DNA from 2 places in the Rhizobium sp. 01T437 genome. Region 2 is predicted to be linked to the other one. Evidence: predicted binding sites of a transcription regulator. Region 2 holds the regulator's gene; the other holds the start of a gene.
The links. Region 2 encodes LexA, which represses DNA repair genes until DNA is damaged. Its sites were predicted from a motif close to TGTTCNNNNTGTGTTCNG; they were not measured.

Region 1: the regulator LexA is predicted to act here: its motif matches at 2,375-2,392, upstream of AC1DM5_RS11435 (ImuA family protein).

The regions. Positions count from the first base shown of each region.
Region 1 is NZ_JBFTPM010000005.1:110,184-117,559, forward strand. Features, by position in the region: gene AC1DM5_RS11410 (VOC family protein) at 1-247, opposite strand, end outside; gene AC1DM5_RS11415 (hypothetical protein) at 356-586, opposite strand; gene AC1DM5_RS11420 (HpcH/HpaI aldolase/citrate lyase family protein) at 700-1,605, shown strand; gene AC1DM5_RS11425 (DUF1737 domain-containing protein) at 1,605-1,811, shown strand; gene AC1DM5_RS11430 (metallopeptidase family protein) at 1,813-2,250, opposite strand; gene AC1DM5_RS11435 (ImuA family protein) at 2,413-3,357, shown strand; gene AC1DM5_RS11440 (Y-family DNA polymerase) at 3,329-4,816, shown strand; gene AC1DM5_RS11445 (error-prone DNA polymerase) at 4,813-7,376, shown strand, end outside.
Region 2 is NZ_JBFTPM010000001.1:598,609-605,984, forward strand. Features, by position in the region: gene eno (phosphopyruvate hydratase) at 1-586, opposite strand, end outside; gene AC1DM5_RS03070 (methyl-accepting chemotaxis protein) at 1,062-2,873, shown strand; gene kdsA (3-deoxy-8-phosphooctulonate synthase) at 2,887-3,735, opposite strand; gene AC1DM5_RS03080 (VOC family protein) at 3,732-4,619, opposite strand; gene lexA (transcriptional repressor LexA) at 4,817-5,542, shown strand; gene AC1DM5_RS03090 (ComEC/Rec2 family competence protein) at 5,523-7,376, opposite strand, start outside.

The DNA.
Region 1 (7,376 bases), on a different contig from region 2:
GGCCTTTGAAGGGATGGCCATATTCCGGATAGGCATCCGACAGCATGAGCGAGCTGCCGTTGATGTAGAGATGTACATGCATCGTCCGGCCGCTTTCGTCGACCGGCACGAGATAGGCTTCTTCGGCGCCGAAAGCCTTCTTGTAGAATTCCGCAGCCTCCACCGCGCCATCGACCGTCAGGTATGGCAACAGGCCATTCTTGACCGGCGGCATCTTGACCGGGTTGCTGTCCGTCGTCGCGTCCATGCTCGTTCTCCATTCGCTTTAAATGCCGGCTGAATGCCTGGCCGCTTCAAAGACGTAACAAGGGAACATGAGCCGACAATGTCGGTCAGAATTTTCAGTGAAAAGTGATCAGAGATCGATGATCGTGCCGCGGCCGTCGTTCCAGACACGCATCTCGCGCTTGCCGTCAGTGCGCGCGCGGACGGGAGCGGGCTTCATCTTCATCGAAAGGGCGCGGCCCACCATGAGCACGGTCAGGATACCGCCAACGGCAAGCGTGACCGAGAAGGTGAGAAGCAGCATGGCCACGAAAACGGTAGCGCCGGCAAGCATGAAGAAGATGGAGCGAATGTTCTGCATTGGTTTGAAACCTTTCTACGGAAAGGAATGTGGTCCTTCTTTTTCCTCTCTGCAAGCCAAGCATGGCTTTTTGTTGTCTTGCCGGACTTTGCGAAGCTTGGCACTAATTGGTGATGAGCCGAACACCACCTCTCCGTTCCCTGCGTCTGCGCCGCTCCGTGCTGAGCGTACCCGCCATCAATGCGCGTGCGCTTGAAAAGACCTATTCCCTTGATTGCGATGCCGTTATTTTCGATCTGGAGGATTCCGTCGCGCCCGAGAAGAAAGCGGAAGCGCGCGACAATCTGAAGGCGTTTTTTGCCGGGCGGCCGCTCGAGGGCAAAGAAAGGATTGTCCGCATCAACTCTTTGTCATCCGGTTTCGGGCTGGCGGATTTGGAACTGGTCAAGGCGCTTTCGCCCGATGCCGTTCTGCTTCCAAAGGTGGATGAGCCACAGGATGTGATGGCCGTCAGCGACCTGCTCGCCGAGGCCTATGCGCCGGAAGAGTTGCGCATCTGGGCGATGATCGAGACGCCGCGGGGCGTACTGAATGCCGCAGCGATTGCCGAATCCGGCCGCACGCCAGGCTCGCGGCTCGATTGCCTCGTCGTCGGCCTCAACGACCTGCGCAAGGAAACSGGCGTCTTGCCGCAGCCGGGKCGGACCTATYTSGTGYCCTGGCTGATGCAGGTCGTTCTGGCGGTGAAGGCCTATGGGCTCGATGCGCTCGACAGCGTGTTCAACGATTTTCGGGATGGCGATGGCTTCAATGCCGAATGCGGTCAGGGCCGAGCCATGGGTTTTGCCGGCAAGATGCTGATCCACCCGGCGCAGATTGCAGCCGCCAATATGCATTTCGGACCAAGTGCGGAGGAGATCGCGGAGGCGGAGGCCATCATTGCCGCCTTCGCTGATCCGGCGACGGAGGGGCAGAACGTCATCAATGCGAACGGGCGGATGATCGAGCGGCTGCATCTTGTCCAGGCCGAAGCTCTGGTCCATAAAGCGGACCTGATTTCCCCAAGAAAGCCCGCCTGATGAAACTCTACCGCTTCCTGACCGGTCCCGACGACGCCTCCTTCTGCCACAAGGTCACGGCGGCACTGAACAAGGGCTGGTTGCTGTCCGGCTCCCCAACCTATGCCTTCAATGCTGCGACCGGCCAGATGCAGTGCGGCCAGGCCGTCTTCAAGGAAGTCGAGGGCAAGGATTATCACCCGGACATGAAGCTGTCCGAGCAATAAGTCAGCGTTCAGCAGCCTCTTCGGCGCTTTCCTCGATACGCTCCATGTCATCGTCGCTGAGGCCGAAGTGGTGGCCGATCTCATGGATCAGTACATGGGTGATGATGTCACCCAGCGTTTCGTCGTTTTCGGCCCAGTAGTCGAGGATCGGACGGCGGTAGAGGCGGATGCGGTTCGGCATTTCGCCGGTTTCCAGGGTGAACCGCTCCGAAATGCCGCGCCCCTCGAAAAGGCCGAGCAGGTCGAAGGGTGTTTCCAGCGCCATATCCTCGAAGACTTCGTCATCGGGAAAGTCTTCGATTTCGATGGTCAGATTGGTCGTCAGCTTGCGAAATTCGTCCGGCAGATGGCTGTAGGCCTCCATTGCCAGCGACTCGAAGGTGCTGATCGTCGGCGCATGGCGGTCCCGCCAATCATCGCTCTGGTCTATGCGGGCCATAAATATTCCTTCCTTTGCCGGCCCATATAGAACCTTTATCGCCGATTTTCGAGTGCGGAATCAAAGGCAGGAATAAATTCTTATGAAATGATCATTGACTCTTCATTAGAGCTCTGGAATCTATAAGAACATAACAGGAACAAGACGAGTGGAGAGAACGCCGTGGCGCAGACCGCCCTGGCGCGCGAGCGGCTTTTTGCGCTCCGCGAAACCATTGCCCGACTGGAAAGAAAAGCCGCGCCGGCGCTTGCCGCGGCGGAACGGGAAGCCCTGGCGGAAGGACGCGAGAGGCGGCAGGAATGTATGCTGACGCACCTGCCTTTCGGGGTGGAAGCACTCGATGAAGCGCTGGAAGGCGGCCTTCAGCTCGATGCGATTACCGAATTCCGCGCGGCGAGTTCCGGCGATGCAGGGGCGGCAAGCGGTCTGGCGATGGCCATTGCGGCGCGACTGCAGAAGCAGGAGGAGGATACCCGCAGGCCGCTGCCGCTGCTCTGGATCGGTGATGCCGTCGGCACACTGGAGGCGGGTCGTCCCTATGCTCCGGGGCTGAAGGATTTCGGGCTGAAGCCGGAAAGGTTTTTCCATGCCGCGCCGCGCAAGCTGGAGGATGCACTCTGGCTGGCGGAAGCGGCCATAGAAAGTGCTGCCTTCTCGGCCGTCGTCTTCGAAGTGCGCGGCAATCCCCTGCATTTCGGCCTGACCGAAAGTCGCAGGCTCAGTCTCAGGGCACGCGCCGTCCGCCGTCCGCTCTTTCTCGTCCGCCAGGCCGGGGAGGAGGAGGCGAGCAGCGCTGTCTTCCGTCTGCATGTCGAGCCGGCGCCGTCTGATCTGCGGTCGTTGCCGGATGGATCAAAATTTTCCGGCAGCATCGGCAATCCGATTTTCCGTCTCACGCTGGAGAAGAGCCGCAATCCGGCCCCGCTCTCCTTTCTTCTGGAGTGGAACCCCCATGAACGCGAATTTTTCCCCGTCGACGAGCCAAGCTTCGCTCGGCCTCCAAGCGAACAGTCAGCGCATTCTGGCACTCAGCTTTCCGCATCTGCCAACGGATCGTATCGCCCGCAGGCGATGGGGCCTGTCCTGGCGTTCGAAAGGGCGTCCTGAAGCGGCACCCCTCGTCTGTTCCGGTAAGCTCAACAATGCCATGCGGTTGACGGCGCTGGATGAATTCGCCGAGAAGCTGGGGCTGAGGAAGGAACAGGGCGTTGCCGAAGCGCGCGCCATGTTTCCGGCGCTTGATGTCGTGGAAGAGGATCCTGCGGCCGATCGCCGGCTACTGGAAGGGATCGCCGACTGGTGCGACGGCTATACGCCGATGGTGGCGCTCGACGGCAAGGACGGGCTGTTTCTCGACATTACCGGCTGTGCCCATCTCTTCGGCGATGAAAGCACTCTTCTCAGGGATATTCTCTCGCGACTCTTCCACATGGGGCTCGATGCGCGATGCGCGATCTCCTCATCGCCGGGCCTTTCCTGGGCCGTCTCCCGCTTCGGGCAGGGCGGCGTCGTGGAAGACGAAGAGATGGAGCGTATGCTGATGCCGTTGCCTGTCGCGGCCTTGCGGCTTGAGGGCCAGACTGTCGATGCTCTTAGGAAGCTCGGTCTCAAATATGTCGGCGACGTCATTCATGCGCCGCGGGCGCCGCTGACCCGCCGCTTCGGGCCAACGCTGCTTCTGCGCCTTGATCAGGCGCTCGGCCGTGAGGAAGAACCGATCTCGCCTCGGCTTCCTGTCGCTAGCCTCTCATCCGAACGCCGTCTGGTCGAGCCGATCGGCACGGAAGAGCAGATCCTTGCCGTTACCGGACAGGTCGCCGTGTCGCTAAAACCGTCCCTGGAAGCGCGCGGCGCCGGCGGCCGGGTGTTCGAACTGGTGCTGTTTCGTGTCGATGGCAGGGTTTTCCGCATCTCCGTCGGTGCCTCACGGCCGCTTCGCGAGCCCAAACTCGTTGCCGGGCTGTTTTCCGAGCGGCTGCAGATGATCTATGACGATATCGACGCCGGTTATGGCTTCGAGATCCTGCGCCTGAATGTGCTGCGGCACGACCCGTTCAACGAGGCGCAGGGTGATTTCGAGGGCGACCGGCAGGGGGAGATCTCGCTTTCGAGTTTTGTCGACCGTGTCGCGGCCCGGCTTGGTTCGGACTGCCTGCAAAGCTTCCAGCTTCGCGAGAGCCATGTGCCGGAGCGCGCCGTGATCACGGTGCCGGCAATGGAGAGCCTTCCGGCCCGGCGGAAAGCGGAGCAGGGAAGCGCACTTCCTTTCCGTGAGGAGCGCCCTTTGCGTCTCTTTGCAACGCCGGAACCGGTCGATGTCGCATTTGCCGAAGTGCCCGATGGTGCGCCGCAAACCTTCCGTTGGCGACGCCTACAGCATCAGGTGGCGAGGAGCGAAGGCCCTGAACGGATTGCCATGGAATGGTGGATCGATGGCGATAATGCCGAAGCGCGAGACTATTTCCGGATCGAGGATGAGGCCGGACATCGCTTCTGGATCTATCGCCGGGGTCTCTACGGTGAGAACCCTGATCCTCGCTGGTTCATGCACGGGGTCTTTGCATGAGGCCCGAACCCGCATTTTTCGAGATCGGTGCGAAGACGAATTTCTCGTTCCTGGAAGGCGCTTCGAAGCCTGAAGAGATGGTCGTGCAGGCTGCCTGCCTGAAGCTTGACGGCCTCGGTATTGCGGATCGGAATTCGGTTGCCGGTGTGGTGCGGGCGCATGCGCAAGCACAGCAGCTTGAGGAGAGATACAGGAACAGGGATGCGATTTTAGCCGAGGCGCAGAAGAAGGGAAAAACGGAGATCATTCTCGATCCCGTCCGGGTTCAGCCGGGTGCCCGTCTCGTCTTCACGGACGGAACGCCTGATATCCTTGCCTATCCGCAAAACCGTAAAGGCTGGGCAAATCTCTGCCGCTTGCTCAGCGCCGGCAATCTGAAGGAGGGAGCAGTCAAGGGAACCTGCATCCTGACGGAAGCGGAGCTTATGGAATGGGGCGACGAGATGATGCTCGCCCTTATCCCCGATCGGGCCGCCGTGAATGATCCTGCCCGCCAGTCGGCACTTGAAGAGTATCTGGAACGGTTTCGCAAACGCTTCCGCAAGGCATTTTTCCTGGCGCTGTCGCCGACCTATGACGGCCGCGATCGGCAGGCTTTTGCAGCGCTTGCCATGCTTGCCGCCCGCAACCGAGTGCCGCTAATCGCGACCAATCAGCCACTTTATCATGATCCCGAGCGTCGGCCGCTTTCGGATATCGTGATCGCCATCCGGGAGCATCTGGAGATATCGAAAGCCGGATTCTTTCTGGCGCCGAATGGAGAGCGGTATCTCAAGGATTCACGTGAAATATTCAGGATCTTCCGGGATTACCCGGACGCGGTCGAGAATACGCAGGTGTTTTTTGACAAGCTGAGTTTTTCGCTGAATGAGTTGAAGCACAATTATCCGCCTGAAAACGATCCCGGCGAAACGCCGCAGGAGACTCTCGAAAGGTTGACGAGAGCAGGTGCGGCAAAACGCTATCCTGATGGCGTTCCCGAAAACGTGGCGAAGCAAATCAATTACGAGTTGAAGCTCATCGGCGACAAAAACTATGCCTCTTACTTCCTGACCGTTCATAGGATCATTCACTACGCTCGCTATGTGCTTAAGGTTCTGTGTCAGGGCCGGGGCTCGGCCGCCAATTCGGTTATCTGTTATTGTCTTGAGATCACAGAAGTCGATCCTCAAAAGAGCACACTTCTCTTCGACCGCTTCATTTCGATGGATAGGGATGAACCGCCGGATATTGATGTTGATTTTGAGCACGAGCGGCGGGAAGAGGTTATCCAATCCATCTATAAGAGATATGGCCATGAGCACGCTGGGCTGACGGCTGCGGTCACAAGCTATCGTACTCGTTCGGCCGGACGTGAAATCGCCAAAGCCTTCGGTCTGTCGGAGGATGTCCAGTCGGCAATCAGCAGTCTCGTCTGGGGCTGGTCAGAAGATAATCTCTCAGAGCGGGATGCGAAGGCAGCAGGCCTCGATATCAAGGATCCGGTAACACGGAACGTATTGAAATATGCCTCCGAAATTCTCAGCTTTCCGCGTCATCTTACTCAGCATGTCGGTGGTTTCGTCATAACGCGGGACCGGCTCGACGAGGTCGTGCCGATCATGAAGACGGCAATGCCGGATCGCTATATGATCGAGTGGGATAAGGATGATCTCGATAATGTCAAAGTCCTCAAGGTGGATGTTCTAGCGCTAGGCATGCTGACCTGTTTACGCAGGGCTTTCACGCTGCTTGAACTGCACTACGACGTGAAGAAAACACTCGCCGACCTCGGCAATAAAGAACACGGTGAGGAGGGCGGACCAGTTTATGACATGATGGGTCGGGCCGACACACTCGGCGTCTTCCAGATCGAAAGCCGGGCGCAGATGAGCATGCTGCCGCGCCTGAAGCCGAGAGTGTTTTACGACCTTGTCATCGAAGTGGCCATCGTCCGGCCAGGACCGATTCAGGGTGATATGGTGCATCCATACCTGAAGCGCAGAGAGCTGCAGAAAAAGAATCTTCCAATCGAATATCCAAGCGAGGAACTCAGAACTGTTCTTGAAAGAACCCTCGGGGTTCCCTTGTTTCAGGAGCAAGCCATGCAGATTGCCATTACCGCAGCTGGCTTTAAGCCAGCAGAGGCCGACCGGCTTCGAAGAGCAATGGCGACCTTTAAAAGAACCGGTACGATCGGCAATTTCCAAGAGCGGTTCATTGAGGGAATGACCGCAGATGATCGATATACAAAAGAGTTCGCGGAGCAATGCTTCAATCAGATCAAAGGCTTTGGTGAATATGGCTTCCCCGAAAGCCATGCAGCCTCATTCGCCCTGCTCGTCTACGCATCCTCTTGGCTGAAAGCCTATTATCCCGACGTCTTCTGCGCGGCGATGCTGAATTCGCAGCCGATGGGCTTTTATGCCCCGGCGCAGCTGGTCCGGGATGCGCGCGAGCACGGCGTAAAGATCCTGCCGGCCGATATCAATCACTCAGATTGGGAATGCACTCTGGAGGCAGCGGTTTTTGACCGAGCAAGTGTTGATTTCCGCCACGGCGAGATGCGGGATATCATCAA
Region 2 (7,376 bases):
CCTGGGCGGCAAGTTCCTTGCGCAGCGTATGGAAGACTTCCGAGCCCATGCGGACGGCTTCACGGATCGAGTCTGCGCCAACCGGCAGGATCATGAATTCCTGGAAATCGATCGGGTTGTCGGCATGCGCGCCACCGTTGATGATGTTCATCATCGGAACCGGCAGCAGGCTGGCCGAAGCGCCACCGACATAACGGTAGAGCGGCAGGCCGGAAGCTTCCGCGGCAGCCTTGGCAACGGCGAGCGAAACGCCGAGGATCGCGTTAGCGCCGAGGCGCGACTTGTTCGGCGTACCGTCGAGCTCGATCATGATCTTGTCGATCTGGATCTGGTTTTCGGCGTCGATGCCGCCGATGGCGTCGAAGATCTCGGTGTTGGCGGCTTCGACGGCCTTTTCGACACCCTTGCCGAGGTAGCGCTTGCCGCCGTCACGCAGTTCGACGGCTTCATGCGCGCCAGTCGAAGCACCCGAGGGAACAGCCGCACGGCCCATGCTGCCGTCTTCGAGATAGACATCGACTTCGACGGTGGGGTTACCACGGCTATCGAGAATCTCGCGGGCGATGATATCGGTAATTGCAGTCATGATTTTTTCCTGCTCGGTGGGTGGATAAATCGTTTGAAACCGTCTTAATCGAAGGTGCGCAAATTACAATGCCGCAATTTTGCACGTTCAGGCAGCGCATCAGACGTGGCCTATAGCACAATCATGTCAGGGTTTTGAAGGGAACGGCAGTCGCCGGTCAGCATATCCCACCCATCGAAAGACGATAAACTGTTTATCCGGGCAGAATGTTGGCAAGCCGCCGCCGTCGGCAGCAACCCACGGCTGAAAATTCCTGCAACAGCCCCAATTTTGGACGGCTTCCCGCCCTTTGATTTCAGCCTTCGGTAACCATCCCAGTCTAATTTTAAGAGCTTGAGTGAGACCCTCAAAAGTCAGTCATGCCAGCCGCTCGGGCAAATATGGAACGGCTTGGACGAGCAGCTGCGGTTTCCCTCAAAAACAACCAGTACGGGATTTTATCGACTCTCTTGGCGGCATTTCATACGAGGCACAGATGAAACTTAATATTGCACGCAGCCTTGCCATTTTCGGTGCCGTTGTCATCCTCGGACTGGTGACCTCCATCGGCTTGCAGAATTACGCGTTCAACATGCTTCGCGTGAACGGACTGATGTATAAACAGATCATCTATGGCAAGGATCTCGTCGCCGATATTCTCCCGCCGCCGCTCTATGTCATCGAACCCTACATGCTCGCGCTCGAAGCCGTCGAGCAACCGGCCTCGGCAACGGCCAATATCGAACGCATCCGAACGGTTCTGAAGCCGGCTTATGAAGACCGCCGCAAATACTGGTCAGAAACGCCGCTCAGCGCCGATCTCAAGCGCAAGCTTCTCGATGACGTTCTCGTCAAGGGCGACGCCTTCTGGCAAGTCATGAATGAGGAGGCGGTGCCTGCAATCCTCAAGGGCGACAAGGCCGCCGTAGAACCGGCGCTCATCAAGCTTGCGACGAATTTTCATGTTCACGAAAAGGCCGTGAACGAACTCGTGGCGATGGCGAACGCCTTCCAGGCGGATGCCGAAAAGCAGGCTGCCGAACAGACGGAACTGCTCTCCACCGTTACACTATCGGCCGCCGCGCTTTCCTTCGTGCTCATCGTTGCCGGGCTCTACATGTTCCGCCGGCGCGCGATCGTGCCGCTATCGGCGATGCGCGACTACATGGCGGTTCTCGCAAACGGCGACTATTCCCGCGAAGTTCCCTATGTCAGACGATCCGACGAAATCGGAGAAATGGCGCGTGCAGTCACGGTCTTTCGCGAATCGGCGGAAGAACGGAACGCCATCCGCGCGCACCAGGACGAGGAACGGCAGGCACAGATGCGCCGCGATGCCGAACTCGACGCATCGAAGAGCGTGGAGAATGCCACGCGTCAGCGCGTCATCGAGAGCCTGAGCGCCGGCCTGGAGCGTCTTTCACGCGGCGACCTGACCGTGCGTCTCGACGAGCAGTTCGCCAACACTTATGAAAAGCTTCGCGAGACCTTCAATACCAGCATCATCATTCTTTCCGATGCCATGAAGGACATTTATGCCGCCACGAATACGGTCGGCGACAGTTCGCGCGAAATCGCACTCAGCACCAATGATCTGGCACAGCGCACCGAGAGCCAGGCTACCTCACTCGAGCAGGCGGCTTCGGCGCTGGATCAGATCACGGTCACGGTGAAAAACTCCTCGGAGCGTGCCCAGGAAGCCAATGCGATGATGTCGGCTACGAAGGAGAGTGCGGCGCATTCCGCCGAGATCGTTCGCGAAGCGGTTACCGCGATGGAGAAAATCGAGGAATCAGCGGTCAAGATCGGCGATATTATCAACGCCATCGATGAGATCGCCTTTCAGACCAATCTTTTGGCGCTCAACGCAGGCGTCGAGGCAGCACGCGCCGGAGACGCCGGGAAAGGCTTTGCCGTCGTCGCTCAGGAAGTCCGCGAGCTCGCTGGCCGCTCCGCCAATCTCGCCAAGGAGATCAAGCTTCTCGTCGAGACGTCGTCGCGGCAGGTTTCCGCGGGCGTGGCACTTGTCAACCGCACCGGTGAGGCACTCGGCGATATAGACCGCCAGGTGCTGCAGGTGACGGCGCTGATCGAAGCGATCGTGCGCTCGTCTTCGGAACAGTCGGTCGCGCTCGTCGAGGTCAACGCTGCCGTCAACCGCATGGATCAGGTGACACAGCAGAATGCGGCGATGGCCGAAGAGACGAACGCCGCCTGCCAGGAACTCGGCAACGAGGCGTCCCATCTCGGGCGCATGCTCTCCCGCTTCGCACTGGAGGAAAGGCGCCCGTCCCGCGCGGCAGCCTGATGCTGCCTGTCGTTCAGGCGGCCTTGGCGATCGCGTCGAAGGCGAGAAGCTTCTCGAGAAGCCGTGGCATATCCTTGAGATAGACCATGTTCGGCCCGTCACAGGGCGCGTTATCCGGGTCCTGATGGGTTTCGATAAAGACACCGGCTACGCCGACAGCCACGGCTGCACGGGCCAGCGTCTCCACGAACTGCCGCTCTCCGCCGGAGGTTTCCCCCTGCCCGCCAGGCTGCTGGACGGAATGCGTGGCGTCGAAAATGACGGGCGCGCCCGTTGCTGCCATGATTGGCAGGGAACGCATGTCGGAGACCAGCGTATTGTAACCGAAGGAAGCGCCGCGCTCGCAGAGCAAGATGTTCGGATTGCCGCTCTGGTTTAGCTTGCCGAGCACGTTCTTCATATCCCAAGGCGCCAGGAACTGGCCTTTCTTGACGTTGATAACGCGACCGGTCTTTGCCGCAGCCACCAGGAGATCTGTCTGACGAGACAGGAAGGCCGGTATCTGCAGGATGTCGACGACCTTGCCCACTTCGGCGCATTGTTCTTCAGTGTGGATGTCGGTCAGAACCGGAATGCCGAGTTCCTTCTTGAGATCGGCAAAAACCTCCAGCCCCTTCTCAAGGCCGACACCGCGTTTGCTCGACAAGGAAGAGCGGTTCGCCTTGTCGAACGAGGTCTTATAGACGAGCCCGATGCCGAGCTTGGTGCACAGTTCCTTCAACGTGCCGGCAACCATGAACGCATGGTCGCGGCTTTCCATTTCGCAAGCGCCGGCAATCAGCGACAGGCGTGCGGCATTGGAGAAGGTGACTTTGCCGGCGCCCTCGCCGACCGTCACAACGGAATTGGTAGTGGAGCTCATGATGTTTCCTCGAAAGCGAAGAGCACGCCCTGACCGGGCGCGGGCTTCACCAGAATACGGTTGCCCTTGCGTGTATAGGTCACCCCGTTAGCAGCCAAATGCGCTTCTGTCACGGCCAGATCGCCAACGGCAAAGAGGATTGCCCGGCCGCGCAGGCCGCGATCGATATTCGGCGTCGCCAGATCGAAATAGGCCTCCAGCCCCTGCGGGGTCATCAGGCTGATCTTTGCGTTTCCAGTGGGGACCTCCAGCCCGAAACTCGTGACATCAGCAGAAGCGGCTTTTACCGCCGAGCCAACGAACTCGCCGAAGGCTGTCGGGTCAGGGGCTCCGAGCGCGATCTCGGCAATGCCTGTCACGCCGTTGGCGTGGGTCTCCAGCACGTTGCGATCGGTTGGAAGCGGGTTGATGCGCTCGACAGCGAAGAGAAAGAAATCCGGTGCCCGGAGGTCGGCAGCGAAGGCAAGCCGGAAGCCGGCGATGCTTTCCGTGCCATCCGGCATTTTCACTGGGCGTTCGAACTGTAGCACAGAACCAGCACTGATGCTGCCCTTCACGAATCGAGCATGTTCATGCTTCGCATCCGCTGTCGCGAAGGCGATGGCGGACAGTCCCTCGCTACCGCAGCGGAAGCGGAAAGCCTGATTGCGGGCCGTGAAGACATTGCCCTCACGTGCCGTCTCCTCGCTCTCCTCGACGCTCGCGACACCGAGCGGCTCAAGATAGGTTTTGTCGGCAAAGAAAACGCAGGCATTCTCCGTGCCGAAGGGGTGGCGGGCATCGGGCGCGACGGTAAAGCCCAGCTTGCCCAGCCTTTCGCGGGCTAGGTCGATATCGGTAACCGGCAAAACGAGATGATCGATCGGAAGCGTGTCTTGGCTCATCGGTTCTTCTCCCAGCAATCACAAGGAGATGTGCTTCAGCAAGCCTCGTGAAGCAAGGCCAGACAGGCCTAAGGGCGATAAAAATCAAATTCTCGACAGATTGAACAGAAGTTTTACGAAAATTTAGCTACTTGCGGAACACATATGGAACATATAGTGTCCGTTCTGGATTTGTTTCAAGACTGGGGTTAGACGCCATGCTCACGCGCAAACAACAGGAACTCCTTCTTTTCATTCATGAAAGGATGAAGGAGTCAGGCGTTCCACCGTCTTTCGACGAGATGAAGGACGCACTGGATCTGGCCTCGAAATCGGGTATTCACCGGCTGATCACGGCGCTCGAAGAACGCGGCTTCATTCGCCGGCTTCCGAACCGGGCGCGCGCGCTCGAAGTCATCAAACTGCCGGAAGCCTACAGCCCGAGCCTGCAGCCTCGGCGCGGCTTTTCGCCGAGCGTCATCGAGGGCAGCCTCGGCAAGCCCCAGCCCGTAGCACCTCCTGCCTCGGCAAAGCCAGCACCTGCTGCCGATAACGGCAATGCGGTCTCCGTTCCCGTCATGGGCCGCATCGCCGCCGGTGTTCCCATCTCGGCAATCCAGAACAATACGCATGACATCACCGTTCCCGCCGATATGCTCGGCTCCGGTGAACATTATGCGCTCGAAGTTCGCGGCGACTCGATGATCGAAGCCGGCATCTTCGATGGCGACACGGTCATCATCCGCAATGGCAGCACGGCCAATCCGGGTGATATTGTCGTCGCACTCGTCGATGACGAGGAAGCAACGCTCAAGCGCTTCCGCCGCAAGGGCGCATCGATTGCGCTCGAGGCTGCAAACCCCGCTTACGAGACCCGCATTTTCCCGCCGGATCGCGTCAAGGTCCAGGGCAAGCTCGTCGGTCTCATTCGCCGCTATCACTGACCGGTGACAGATTGGCGTCTGCGAATGTGTTGCTGCGCCAATTATAGGCGCGGTGGCGTATCCAGGGTCGCCCCAATGTGTCGAATGCGGTTGCGACCTCAACTCCCTTATCAGTGAATCGAAGTTCGACAGAACCTGTCTTGCGCAGCGTCTCGCCGGTAAAGAGCAGCGCGCCGGAACGACAACGGTCGAAGCGCAATCGGACAGGGGTCACGACAATATCAGCCGTATCGCAAGCTGGCCCGAGATAGGCAGCATTGTCGATGACAGTCAGTTTCTTTCCGTTACCGAGCAAAGTGGTGCACCAGGCGCCCTTCAGGCAGGAGAAGCGTGACGGCGGGCCGACGGCGACTGCCTGTCTCATTGCCGCTCCGGCTTCATTCCGTTGATCGGGTGACAGTTGCAGTCTTTTGCCATCAGGCGCAGTGGGCGCCTTGGCAGTTTGGAGCATAACCGGCTTCCGATGCTCTTCGATGGCAAGTGCCCTATGCCATTGTTCGAAGATGAAGGCGGGCGGCTTTTCACGGTTCGAAGCCATCGCCTCTGCATCGATTATAGCGACCAGACCGCCATCTTCGGAGATGGCGATGTCGGGCATCGCCTCTGACGGAAGCAGTACAATAGCGAGCGTCGAGACCGCGATAATTGCCGTTCCCATGTGCCGCAGCCGGGTTCTGAGCAGGGTCAGCAGCAGAAATCCGAAAACGGCGGTCGGGAAATACCAGCCGGGCAAGCGGCCTACATCTATGTTGCCGCCCCACCCCGCTACTGCCTTTGCGATGGTGATCACCAGATCAAGCCCGAAGCCTACCACCGGCCATAGCCAGCCGTCCAGACCAAACGGCATCAGCAGCATTGCCAGCATCCCGGCCGGCATGACGATGAAGGTGATGACCGGCATGGCCGCGAGATTTGCCGGCAGGCCATAGGCAGTCAGCCGGTGGAAATGCTCGATCGAAAACAGCGCCGTCGAGAAACCACCGATCAGCGACGTCAGGAAAACGCCACCGAAGAAGCCACCAACCATGAAAAAGGGCTTCATGATCGGCAGCTTGGCAAAGGCATTCTCCCGCATCGGCCGCCCCTTCCAGAGGTCGTATCCGGCGACCAGGGCAAGCGTTGCAGCAAAGGACATCTGGAAACTCGGCCCCAGCACCTCCGATGGCGAGACCCCGAGGATCACGAGAGCGGATAGCGCCACGTTTCTGAGACTGATCGACGGCCGGTCGAAGAAGACCGCAACCAGCATAATCGCCATCATGATGAAGGCGCGTTCGGCGGAGACGGCAAAACCCGAGATCAGATAGTAGGCCGTCACCGCAGCGAGCGCGCCGGCCGCCGCGATCTTCTTGATCGGCCATGCCTGGGCAATACCGGGAAAAAGACTGAGGATGACACGCAGGCCGACAAAGAAGATGCCGGCGGAGAGCGCCATATTGAGGCCGGAGATCGCGATGATATGCGCAAGGCCGGATTGCCGCAGCGCCTCCGTCGTTTCATCCGAGATCGCCCGTCTCTCATCGGTGACAAGGGAGGCGGCAAAGGCCCCGGTGTCGCCGGGCAGCGTGGAGCGGATCCGATCGCCAATGCCGCTTCTCAGGCGGTAAAGCCACTCCAGGGTGGTCTCACCGACCGAGCCAGCTTGCTCCGGCTGTTCTGCAACCCTCTTCGGTGCTCCATAGAAGAAGCCGTTGGCACCAATGCCGTCAAAATAGGCATTGAAGGCAAAATCATTGAGGTGGGGGAGTGCTGGTCCTGCCGGAGGCGTGAGACGCGCCCTGCCCTCGATGACGTCGCCGAGTTCGAACGGCTGGGTGGCCCCGCGGACCAGCAC